DNA from 2 places in the Lysinibacillus fusiformis genome. Region 1 is predicted to be linked to the other one. Evidence: riboswitches for the same ligand, from Rfam matches in the RefSeq annotation. Region 1 holds a riboswitch; the other holds the start of a gene.
What was found. A riboswitch is a leader RNA that binds a small molecule or an ion and turns the genes downstream of it on or off. The one in region 1 is predicted to bind cyclic di-AMP.

Region 1 (6,216 bases):
CAACAATTAAAACCATGCCTGAGATACCTGCCTCAAAGGCTCTAAATCCTCTTCTTTGCAGCTCTAAAATAGCGAATGAACCCACCGCTGTAATCAATGCTGCGGGAAGCATAGGAATATTGAAAAGTAAATAAAGCCCTAATGCTGCCCCGATAAATTCAGCGAGGTCAGTGGCAATGATGACCAATTCAGCCTGTATCCATAAAAAGATAGATGTTTTTTTAGAAAAATGCTCGCGTGCTACTTCAGGTAAATTCTTTCCTGTCGCAATGCCAAGCTTGGCAGACAGGGATTGAATTAACACGGCCATCAAATTAGAAAAGGCTATAACCCAAAGTAGCAAATAGCCGTATTGAGAACCTGCTGTAATGTTTGTAGCAAAATTACCAGGGTCGATATAGGCGACTGCTGCAATGAAAGCAGGTCCTAAAAATGGTAAAAATCGTCGCCAACCTTTTATATCTCCATCTAAAACCGCCTCTGCAGCCGGTTTTGTGACTCGTTTGTAAACCATATTGTTCCCTCGTTTCAAAAAGTATCATTAACGAAATAAAGTTTCCTATAGGAAAATAAGATATTAGTATTCTAACGCTAGGAATAAAAAAAGTGAAGTAGTTTGTTTTATCTTTCTTTATAAGTATGTGTCATTCTCATCATTTTCTAATTAGACTTTCACCACTTGTATCGTATACGATGAAAAGAAAAGGCGAAGGACGGATTCGACATGACGCATCGAATTTTAATTATTGAAGATGAAGAAAATATTGCCAGAGTGCTACAACTGGAGCTTCAATTTGAAGGGTATGAGGCAGAAATGGCCCATACAGGAGCAGAAGGCTTACTACAATACCGTGAGCAGCAATGGGATTTAATTTTACTTGATATCATGCTACCTGAGATGAGCGGTATTGATGTGCTAAAGCGGATTCGTGCAACAGAATCCCAGACGCCTGTTATCATGTTGACTGCCAAAAGCGAGGTAGAGGATAAGGTAAAGGGCTTGGATTTAGGAGCCAATGATTATGTGACAAAGCCTTTTGAAATTGAGGAGCTGCTGGCACGTATTCGCAATGCTTTACGATTTTCGCAGAAGGTCAGTCCAAAGCAAGTTGCCCTTACATTTGGCCATTTATCGATAAACGAGCAAACAAGGGAAGTTGTCTATTTTGATAAGGAAATTCAGCTGACACCCCGTGAATATGATTTGCTGTTCTATTTACTGAAACATCCCAAACAAGTACTGACAAGAGAGCAAATACTAGAGGCTGTGTGGGGCTATGATTATTATGGGGATACAAATGTTGTGGATGTTTATATACGTTATGTCCGTCAAAAGCTTGAAGCTGCCAATGCTACACCTCTTATTCAAACGGTTCGAGGTGTTGGGTATGTGCTAAAGGAACACAGTTATGAGACTTAAAACAAAAATTCATCTACTAACAACATTGCTAATGCTAGTTATAGTAGTGGCAACAAATAGTGGAATTTATTTGTTGTATGAGAAATTTGCCTACGATACGGAATATAATCAGCTCCAGACACGGGCAAATGATTTAGGCGCTACACTGAGTCAGTTAAATGCACAAACCAACCTACAGCAAGTATTAAGAGCATATATGCCAACAGATGGCGCTGTCTATATTTATGAAGGTGAGCGTTTGAAAACAAAGGTTCAGGCTACTCTTGAAATGCAAGAAGGTCCTTCTATTACCTACACAATGCCTGCTATTTGGATAGACGGAACGGTTGTGGACATAACATTACAGCAATCTATGGAAGAAGTAGAGCGGACATTAGATTTGTTAAAGGTCATATTGATTGTTGTATCGGTTATGGCTACAGTTCCGATTTTCCTAGCAAGCTTAGTACTTGGGCGTCTTATTTTATTACCGCTAGAACGTTTAAATGAGACCATGCGCAAAAGTGCATCTACTGGGAAATATGAAAAAATAGATATCGCAGAAAAAGGTGGAGACGAGTTAACAAATATTAATCGTACTTTCAATATGATGATGGAGAAGCTTGAGCAGCATTATCAAAAGCAACAAGAATTTGTGTCAAACGCCTCCCATGAGTTGAAAACACCTATAACTGTTATTGAAAGCTATGCAAAATTACTCCTAAGAAGAGGTTTTGATAATCGGGAGGTTGCTCAGGAATCCTTACAAGCCATTGCTAATGAATCATCTCGTATGCATGAAATGGTGCTGCAATTGCTAGAACTAGCTAAAAATAATGAGCATTTGGACGTTCATTTCGAGCAGCTAGAGCTTGCCCCGTTCTTAAATAAAGTAGCTTCACAAATGGAGCAGGCATATCATCGAACATTTAGAATGGATGCGACGATTCCAAGATTTATTTATAGTGATGAAAAAATATTGAAGCAACTACTCTTTATTTTGCTTGATAATGCGAGGAAATATAGTGAGGATGAAATACGTATTCTAGCCACAGAAACAACTAATCAAGTACGTATTACCATCCAAGATTTTGGTATGGGTATTCCTGCAGAGCATATTCCTCATTTGTTTGAGCGTTTTTATCGTGTAACAGAGGATCGTAATCGTAAGACAGGCGGTTCAGGGCTAGGGCTAGCAATAGCACATGAGCTGGCACAACAATTGGGTATAACGATAGATGTGAAAAGTAAGCTAGGGGAAGGCTCAAGCTTTACTTTATGTATACCGAAGGAGGGACAGCAATGAAAAAGTGGATGTTGATAATTGTTGTTATTATCCTTCTTTGTAGTGGAGTAATTTGGTTTATTCAAAATCGTTATTTTTACGTTCAACCTCTTAGTGAAGCGGAGGCTGTTCGCCATATTGAAACAATCTATAATGGTCATGTTACACAAGTGAAGAAACAAGGAAATACCTTTGAAATGCTATTTACGCGGGAGAATGTTAAATATGCGGCCATACTTGATGTTACGACACAGCAGGTAACTAATCTAATAATGAAAGAAGGCCAAAGTAAATTACTGTTAACAGAAAAGCAGATCAGACAAATGGTTAAAAAGGAATATGGTGATGTAGAAAGTGTTATGCTAACGGATTCCGTTTATACTGTGCGTGTTGAAAATGAGAAAATACAAAAGGATTTAACGCTTGATGGTTATACTGGTGATGTACTGGCAGAGAGAAAGGTTGAGACACAAGGACAATCTATCGAAGAGCCTATTATTACTGAACAGCAGGCCATTCAAATAGCTCTTAAGCAATTAAAGGGTGAAGTCGATTCAGTTGATTTTGAGGAAACCTCAGAGGGTGGTTACTATTTAGTTGAAATCGAAACACAGGAGGACGAAGCTACTTTTCAAATTCATGCTGTTTCAGGGAAGGTGTTGTCTGTTACATGGGATGACGATCAATAAATCATTCTCATGAAATTCTAATGTTCCTCTTATAGTTCTATCATCTTCACTTGGTAAGCTAAGTTTAGATAAAACAAAGGAGAGATGAACATGAAAAAAATGATTATGATTCCAGCACTAGTAATTACTCTTGGGGTGGGAGCAGCGATTGGCTCGACGACTTTATTATCAGGAAATGCCCAAGAAAAAAAGGTTTTATCAATGCAGAAAATTGAGAAGAAAGCTCTAGCAGTAGTTGATGGTACAGTGGCAAATATCGAATTTGACCAAAACCAGTTTAGCTCTATTTATGAAGTAGAGGTGCATACAGATACAGAAGAATATGATTTAAAGTTTGATGCTTTTAGTGGAAAATTACTCAAACAGAAAAAAGAACGTCTAGATGATGATGATTGGGATGATCAAATTCCAACTACCACCACGACAACAAAAATAATTACAAAAGAGCAGGCTATCAAGACAGCCCAAACGAAAGCAAAGGGCACAGTGACAAAAATTAAGCTCGATGATGGTGTATATGAAATTGAACTGAAAGACGGTCAATATGAATACGAAGTAGAAGTAGATGCAGTCTCTGGGAACATTATCGACTTTGAACAAGGCTATGATGACTAATTTAATGAACTGTCTTAAAGGTAGAACATACTTTTAAGGCAGTTTTTGTTGTATATACTGCGGGTATTCAAGAAATTTTATTTAAGAAGCGGTTATTTTAAGCCTATGCTTTTGCTCAAAAAAAAGAAAAATTTTCTTCTTTACTTTTTTAATCGGCAGGCGTAATATGACATCATTATAAAAGTTTCAAATTTCTAAATCGCTGAAGCAACTAGACGCGGGGGAACCAATTTTGACGGATGGCATAGCCATTCTTGGGGTGAATCTCTTCCATTTGGAGGAGTAGGGCTACTCAGGCCCGAATCCGACAGCTAACCTCGTAAGCGTTAAGAGCAGAAAAGTGGAGCTTGGCAGACGGATGAGCGTCTACAAGTCTTATTTAGTGATGACTTGTAGGCGTTTTTTGATGTTATTTAGAAAGGCGAAACACATTCTATGAAACTAGAAGGTGTTTATCAATGAAATCCTCATTCAAACGTTATGTAATCGGTAAACCATTAAGATCCGATGCGTTAGGGGAACAAAAGCTAAGTAAAACAAAGGCATTGGCCATATTATCGTCTGATGCGTTGTCATCAGTAGCCTATGGGCCAGAACAAATTTTAATTGTCCTGATGACGGTAGGTACAATGGCATTTTGGTATTCCTTACCTATTGCCGCTGGAGTGGTTGTTCTACTTGTGGCACTGATTTTATCCTATCGTCAGGTTATCTTCGCCTATCCACATGGGGGAGGCGCCTATGTCGTATCACGAGAGAATTTAGGCGTGAATGCAGGTCTTGTAGCTGGGGGCTCTTTGCTTGTTGATTATATTTTAACGGTAGCAGTAAGTGTGTCGGCAGGAACAGATGCCATTACATCGGCATTCCCAAGTCTTCACCCTTACAATGTACCCATTGCTATCATTTTTGTGATTTTCTTAACGATTTTAAACTTGCGAGGTGTAACGGAGTCAGCCTCTATCTTGGCGTATCCAGTCTATCTATTTGTAGGCGTTATGCTATTGTTAATTGGGATTGGACTTTACAATGTGGCAACTGGGCAGGTGCCAGCAGAGCTACATCCAAAGATTGGCACACCAGTGGCAGGGATTAGCCTATTTATTTTATTAAAGGCATTTGCCTCAGGAAGCTCAGCCTTAACAGGGGTAGAGGCCATTTCTAACGCAATTCCTAATTTTAGAAATCCTGCCCCTAATAATGCTGCTAAAACGCTTTTAGCAATGGGCGCCATTTTAGCCGTTTTATTCATCGGGATTGTTAGCCTATCTTACTTTTATGGGGTTGCACCAACAGCAGAAGCAACAGTAGTATCCCAGCTAGCAGAAGCTAGTATTGGTCGCAATTTCCTTTATTATATTGTACAGGGAACTACGGCAATGATATTAGTACTTGCAGCAAACACAGGATATTCAGCCTTCCCATTGCTTGCTGTGAATTTATCGAAGGATGGTTTTATCCCAAGAATCTTCCAAATTCGAGGGGATCGTCTTGGCTATTCAAATGGCATTTTAATGCTAGGTGTTGCAGCCATTGTTTTAATTATACTATTTGACGGGGCCACAGAGCATTTAATTCCGCTTTATGCAGTAGGGGTATTTATTCCCTTTACATTAGCGCAAACGGGAATGATGCGAAAATGGTGGCGCGAAAAACCAAAAGGTTGGGTAGCGAGATTTACAATCAATACAATAGGAGCAGCTATCTCTTTCATCGTGGCAATGATGTTTTTTGTGACAAAAATGCCTCAAGTTTGGCCTGTGTTTATCTTTTTACCAATTATAATTTTTGTATTCCATCGTATTAAGCACCATTATCAAGCCGTTGGAGAACAGTTAAGATTGAATCATGAGGAGCTGGCTACTATTGAGGGGAATGTTTTCATTGTGCCAGTAGCTGGTATAACGAAGGTGGTTGAAAATTCCCTACATTATGCTAAATCACTTAAGGTGGATAAAGTGATCGCCTTTTATGTAGCTTTCGATCAAGCAGATGCAAAAGCCTTTGAAGAGAAGTGGAACGCATGGCAACCTGATGTACGGTTAGTTACTTACTATTCACCATATCGCAGCATTACACAGCCATTGATTAAATTTATTGATAAAGTTGAACATCAATGTACGAAGACAGGTCATAAAGTAACGGTTGTTATCCCTCAATTTTTACCGAAAAAAGGCTGGCACCATATGCTACACAACCAATCGAGTCTTCTCATTCGTACGACACTG
Region 2 (6,216 bases), 2.0 Mb from region 1:
TACAGACAATTACTTAAAAATAGTGTTTGAAGGGCCAGAAAGTCTCATTGGACAGCTTGTAAAAGTAAAAATTACACAAGCAGGCTATCCACACTCACAAGGACAATTTGTTCGCGTTTTAGAAACAGTTAATTAATATGAAAAGGATTGCCAGCATCTGTAGGCAATCCTTTTTTGTTCTTGGAAAATGCTAAAATAAATTCTAATATCGATGTCATAGTGCGAATTAAAATCAACCAAATCAATAATATAGAAAGATATTAGACGGCAACATGAAAAAGTGGTATGATTCGAAGAGGTACGTACATCTTGCTTAATGAAGGAGCGTTCAACAATGGAACAAAATTTTGCACGTATGATTGATCATACATTATTAAAGGCTGAGGCAACAAAGGAACAAATTGAAAAATTATGTGCAGAAGCTAAACAATTTAACTTTGCTTCTGTTTGTGTAAATCCAACTTGGGTTAAACGCAGCAGTGAATTATTACAAGGTACAGAAGTTGTAGTTTGTACGGTTATTGGCTTCCCGCTTGGTGCTAATACACCAGCAGTCAAAGCATTTGAAGCAAAAGATGCTATCGCTAACGGTGCAAAAGAAGTGGATATGGTCATTAATATCGGTGCGTTAAAAGATAAAAACGATGAACTAGTACAAGCGGATATCGCAGCAGTTGTAGAAGCGGCTAAAGGTAGCGCACTTGTAAAAGTTATTATTGAAGCATGCTTACTAACAGACGAAGAAAAAGTGAAAGCTTGTGAGTTAGCTGTAGCAGCAGGTGCTGACTATGTGAAAACATCTACTGGTTTTTCTACTGGTGGAGCAACAGCAGAGGATATTGCGCTTATGCGTAAAACAGTAGGTCCTGAGCTTGGTGTAAAAGCTTCAGGTGGCGTTCGTAGCTTAGAGGACATGAAAAAAATGGTGGAAGCTGGTGCAACTCGTATTGGGGCAAGCTCTGGTGTAGCCATTATGAATGGCTTAATAGCTGATTCTAACTACTAATTTTTTCTTTTTTATAGAAGCCATAAGCTCTTACGTTTATTCGTAGGAGCTTATGGCTTCTTTGTGTCTAATCAGCATATCATTTTTTTATTCACATATACTCCACTGATGAACGTGAATACTGAAAGGAGGATGTCATGTTTACACAGTATAAGTCTTGGAGGCCCTATATTAGCCCATTCGACCCTTGTAAGCCTATAGAAGTAAAGTATTTTGCCACACCCCCACAACTGTATATGGGTTTTCAACCACCTGGACTACCCCAATTCCAAACCCCAAGAGAAGCGCTAATGGCAGGTACGCTATGGCCACAGTTATTTAGCCCATACCCATTTCCCCCTAAAAGGAGGGAGGAAGAATGACTAAAAAGATGCCGCCCGAATTTTATAAGCAGTTAGAAGAAATACAAGCAATCGATTTCGTCATTGTTGAATTAAACCTCTATTTAGACACGCATCCACACGATTATGACGCCATTCAGCAATTTAATGAAAATACTGAGAAAAGTATGAAGCTCAAAATTGACTTTGAACAAAAATATGGACCACTCATGAATTTTGGGAGAAGCTATTCGAATTATCCTTTTAACTGGATTGATACACCATGGCCATGGCAAGTCTAATCAAAAGATTAGGAGGAAGAATTTTTGTGGTATTATGAAAAGAAGCTCCAGTATCCAGTAAAAGTTAGTACATGTAATCCAATGCTTGCTAAGTTTTTAATTGAGCAATATGGAGGGGCTGATGGGGAACTGGCTGCAGCTCTTCGCTACATGAATCAGCGCTATACGATTCCCGATAAAGTAGTGGGATTATTAACTGATATCGCAACAGAAGAATTTTCACACTTAGAAATGATTGCCACGATGATTTATAAGCTAACAAAAGATGCGACACCAGAAATGCTTAAAGAGGCTGGTTTAGGTGATCATTATGTGAATCATGATCGGGCTTTATTTTATCAAAATGCCTCAGGGGTACCGTTTACAGCAACCTATATTCAGGCAAAGGGTGATCCTATTGCAGATTTGTATGAGGATATAGCAGCTGAAGAAAAAGCACGCGCCACATATCAATGGATTATTGATTTATCCGATGACACCGATTTAAATGATAGCTTGAAGTTCTTACGTGAACGAGAAATTGTACACTCTCAGCGTTTTAGAGAGGCTGTTGAAATCTTAAAAGATGATCGAGATCAAAAGAAAGTTTTTTAAGACGAAAAAGGCTGTATCAATTAGAACTTGACACAGCCTTTTTTGTGTTTATTGTATGTTTGAGAATAAAGTAAGATCTTTTCGAGGACCAATCATTACTAATAAATCTTCCTTTTCAATTATCTGCTCAGGAGAAGGAGAGATAATAATTTCTCCTTCTCGCACAATCGCAATCACACTGACGTTATATCTTGCGCGCAAGTCTAAATCACGAAGGTTTCGTCCAGCCATTTTAGAAGGAATCATAATTTCTTCAATACTGTATTCCTTAGATAATTCGATATAATTCAACATATTTGGGGATAGGAGTTGATTAGCCACACGTTCACCCATATCTCTTTCTGGATAAATAATCCAATCGGCCCCCACTTTATCTAACACTTGCCCATGTCTTTTACCTAGTGCCTTTGCAATCACTTTTTTGATCCCTAGCTCTTTTAATAAAGAGACGGTTAAAATACTAGACTGCATATCATTACCAATCGCAACGATGACACAATCGAAGTTACCAATGCCAATTGATTTTAAAGCTTTTTCTTCTGTGGCATCTGCAACTACAGCGTGAGTCACATAGGGTTCCGCATCCTCTACTCTTTCTTCATTTATGTCAATTCCCAAAATTTCCTGTCCAGCTTCATGCAATCTGCGCGCAACGCTTGTTCCGAATCTACCTAAGCCAATAACAGCGTATTGTTTAATGGTCATAGCCTTTTGAACCTCCTGTCATTGTGTTATCCAATCATAATATTTCCTTTCGGGTGGTGGAAACTCTCTTTTTTTCTTCGGTTTGCAATGGCAAAAGCAATGGTTAGTGGTCCAACTCTTCCTGCGAACATTGTAAAAATAATAAGAAGACGACCAGTAGGTGTTAGCTCAGGGGTTAGACCCATCGAAAGACCAACAGTACCAAATGCAGAAGTAGCCTCAAATAAATACATCATAAAACTATGGTGTTGTTCAGTAATGCTAAGAATAATCGTTACGACTACAACGATTAATCCACCGGACATTGTAACCGTCAATGCCTTTAAAATAGTTTCAGTGACAATTCTACGTTTAAAGAGAACGACATCTTCTTTTCCTCTAATTTGTGACCACATAGTGGCTACTAAAACAGCAAAAGTTGTTATTTTAATACCTCCAGCAGTCGACCCAGAGCCTGCCCCAATAAACATGAAAAGTATCATTAAAAATAATGTAGAATGTGTTAGGTCTCCAATAGCCAGTGTATTGGAGCCCGCGGTTCTTGGCGTAACCGTTTGGTAAAGGGAACCTAACACTTTACCCCAATCTGATAATGGTCCAAGTGTTTTTTTGTTGCCATACTCAAACAAAAATATCAAAATGGTTCCACTAATAGTTAGTAATAGAGTAGTTACTAGGACAATTTTTGTATGGACAGAAAGCCTTTTAGTAACACGATATTCATATAATTCATTCATAACAATAAAGCCTAATCCACCGATTGTAATAAGGGCACAGATGGTGAAAACTACAAAGGGATCATCAACATAGGCAGTCATCCCGTTAAAACCACCCATTAAATCGAAGCCTGCGTTGTTGAAGTTGGAGATGGCATGAAAAAATCCGAAATAAAGGGCCTTTCCAATTGGCATATTAAAAGAAAAACGAATCGATAGAATAAGACCGCCGATTATTTCAATACATACTGTAAAGAGCAATATTCTTTTCACTAATCGAACAAGTCCAGCAATAGAGATATTATTAAAGGCCTCTTTAAGCAGCAGTCTCTCTTTTAATGAAATTTTCTTTCCAAGCAGTAAAAATAATAATGTGGCAAATGTCATAAATCCTAAACCGCCAATTTGGATCAAGAGTAAAATAACCACTTCGCCAAAAATAGAGAAGGTATCACCTGTATCAACTACAATTAAACCTGTGACACAAGTAGCTGAAGTAGCAGTGAATAAGGCATCTAAAAAGGGCAAACCCTTCCCATCCTCAGTAGAAAATGGCATTGTTAAAAAAAACGTCCCTATGGCAATAATGAGGGCAAACCCCAATACGAGAACTTTGGGAGGGTTTAATGCTCTTTTAAAATTGTTCATTTCATTTTCCTCAATTCTGTATAGTAAACAACTAGTTGTTTAATGGCATAATAAAAAGACCTACGATAAAAGCATGAAAAGGGCAGAAAACATGCTAATAATGGTGGTCAATAACGACCTCCTTCGCTTTAGCCGACGAAGTTAGCTGACGGGTAGGATGGCGAAAGAGCTTTCTCATCCCTTCTGCTAATGCAGAATTAACCCCAAAAGATTGGTTCCTCCGTTCTCAAATAATTGAGATTTGGCCGATATGAAATAGAATGTGATTATTCTACGCCCTTATTCTATTTTTTGTAAACCCCCTAATTGTTAAGAAAATGTAATTATTTTTATTGTGGGCGAATTGTGTATGAATAATGCGAGAAAAAATAAAACCAAAAATTCACTTGATAATTTCGTATACTTTCTATTGACCATTATTAGACAATACGATATAATTTTTTAGTACACAACAGAAGGTTATTTGCCTAATTGTGTATTGACGTGTGTTCGGAGGGAGGGAAAGAGAGATGTCAAAAACTGTCGTTCGCAAAAACGAATCGCTTGAAGATGCTCTTCGCCGCTTCAAACGTACTGTATCAAAAAGTGGTACAATTCAAGAAGTTAGAAAGCGCGAGTTCTACGAAAAACCTAGCGTAAAACGTAAAAAGAAATCAGAAGCTGCACGTAAACGTAAGTGGTAATTTAATTTCCCATTAAAAATCCCTACGTTCATAACACGCAATTGTATGATTCACTGAGCAGACAAAGTTATACCTGAAATTAATCTCATTTTTGATTAATTTCAGGTATTTTACATTGCTCAACTTTACGTACATATGAAAAAGCCGAATGAAATCACATTGATTCATTCGGCTTTTTTACAACCCACATGATGTGGGTAATTTTGATTCAAGATCATGATGTATTAAATTAATAAATTTTTAAGATTTGTGAAACTTTTCGCATGATTGACCGTATATACAGAGGAGAAGCATGTTAGAAGGGAGGGAAAAAGATGCGAAAACGGAGAACCCTCGGCTATTTACTAGTGATATGGATGACTTTTTTGTTAGCGTTTCCATTAACTTCGGCTTTTGCCAGTAATAAGGTTTATCATGTTCCGATTCATAATGAAGTAGAGCGAGGACTTCATGCATTTTTAGAACGAGCTTTTAAAGAGGCTGAAGAAAACAAGGCAGAGGCGATTATCTTAGAAATAAATACGCCTGGCGGTTTCGTGAATGCGGCAAGTGATATCGCCATGCTTATGGATGCAACGGACTTAAAAACGATTGCTTATATTAATAAGGATGCACACTCAGCAGGTGCTTTTTTAGCCTTACATGCGGAAAAGATCTACATGGTTCCAAATGGAACAATCGGTGCAGCGGCAGTTATCGATTCAGCAGGGAATGCAGCCGACTTAAAGGCCAATAGTGCTTGGCTTGCTCAAATGAAAGCAGCGGCAGAAACGTCAGGTCGCGACCCTAAGTATGCATTAGCCATGGCAGATACCAACTATGAACTACCAGAATACCGTGCTGGCGGTAAGAATTTGTTAACCTTATCAGCCTCAGAGGCATTAAAGGTTAAGTACTCTGAGGGGACGGTTAAGAATTTTCAGGAGCTTTTAGAGGTAACTAACCTAAATGGTAGTGATATAGTTTCCATTGAACCAACCTTCTCTGAAAAATTGGCTCGTTTTATTACAAATCCCATCATTGTACCTATTTTATTGTCTATCGCAAGTTTAGGACTTGTAATGGAGCTTTATTCGCCAGGATTCGGCGTTCCAGGTATAATGGGTTTATCAGCACTTGGTTTATTTTTCTTTGGACATATGGTTGCGGGCTTTGCGGGATATGAAACATTGTTGTTATTTATTATTGGTTTAGCCCTTTTAATTGCAGAGTTTTTTGTCCCTGGTGGTATTGTTGGTATTT

Region 2: linked by a shared signal. The riboswitch ahead of JTI58_RS00440 (TrkH family potassium uptake protein) and the one ahead of JTI58_RS10350 (APC family permease) in region 1 are both predicted to bind cyclic di-AMP.

Annotation. Positions count from the first base shown of each region.
Region 1 is NZ_CP070490.1:2,097,173-2,103,388, forward strand. Features, by position in the region: gene JTI58_RS10325 (Nramp family divalent metal transporter) at 1-514, opposite strand, end outside; gene JTI58_RS10330 (response regulator transcription factor) at 725-1,420, shown strand; gene JTI58_RS10335 (sensor histidine kinase) at 1,410-2,705, shown strand; gene JTI58_RS10340 (PepSY domain-containing protein) at 2,702-3,373, shown strand; gene JTI58_RS10345 (PepSY domain-containing protein) at 3,464-3,988, shown strand; cyclic di-AMP (ydaO/yuaA leader) riboswitch at 4,179-4,328, shown strand; gene JTI58_RS10350 (APC family permease) at 4,447-6,216, shown strand, end outside.
Region 2 is NZ_CP070490.1:91,454-97,669, reverse strand. Features, by position in the region: gene mtaB (tRNA (N(6)-L-threonylcarbamoyladenosine(37)-C(2))-methylthiotransferase MtaB) at 1-136, shown strand, start outside; gene deoC (deoxyribose-phosphate aldolase) at 335-1,006, shown strand; gene JTI58_RS00460 (spore coat associated protein CotJA) at 1,144-1,368, shown strand; gene JTI58_RS00455 (spore coat protein CotJB) at 1,365-1,628, shown strand; gene JTI58_RS00450 (manganese catalase family protein) at 1,653-2,222, shown strand; gene JTI58_RS00445 (potassium channel family protein) at 2,271-2,927, opposite strand; gene JTI58_RS00440 (TrkH family potassium uptake protein) at 2,954-4,291, opposite strand; cyclic di-AMP (ydaO/yuaA leader) riboswitch at 4,407-4,548, opposite strand; gene rpsU (30S ribosomal protein S21) at 4,801-4,974, shown strand; gene JTI58_RS00430 (NfeD family protein) at 5,289-6,216, shown strand, end outside.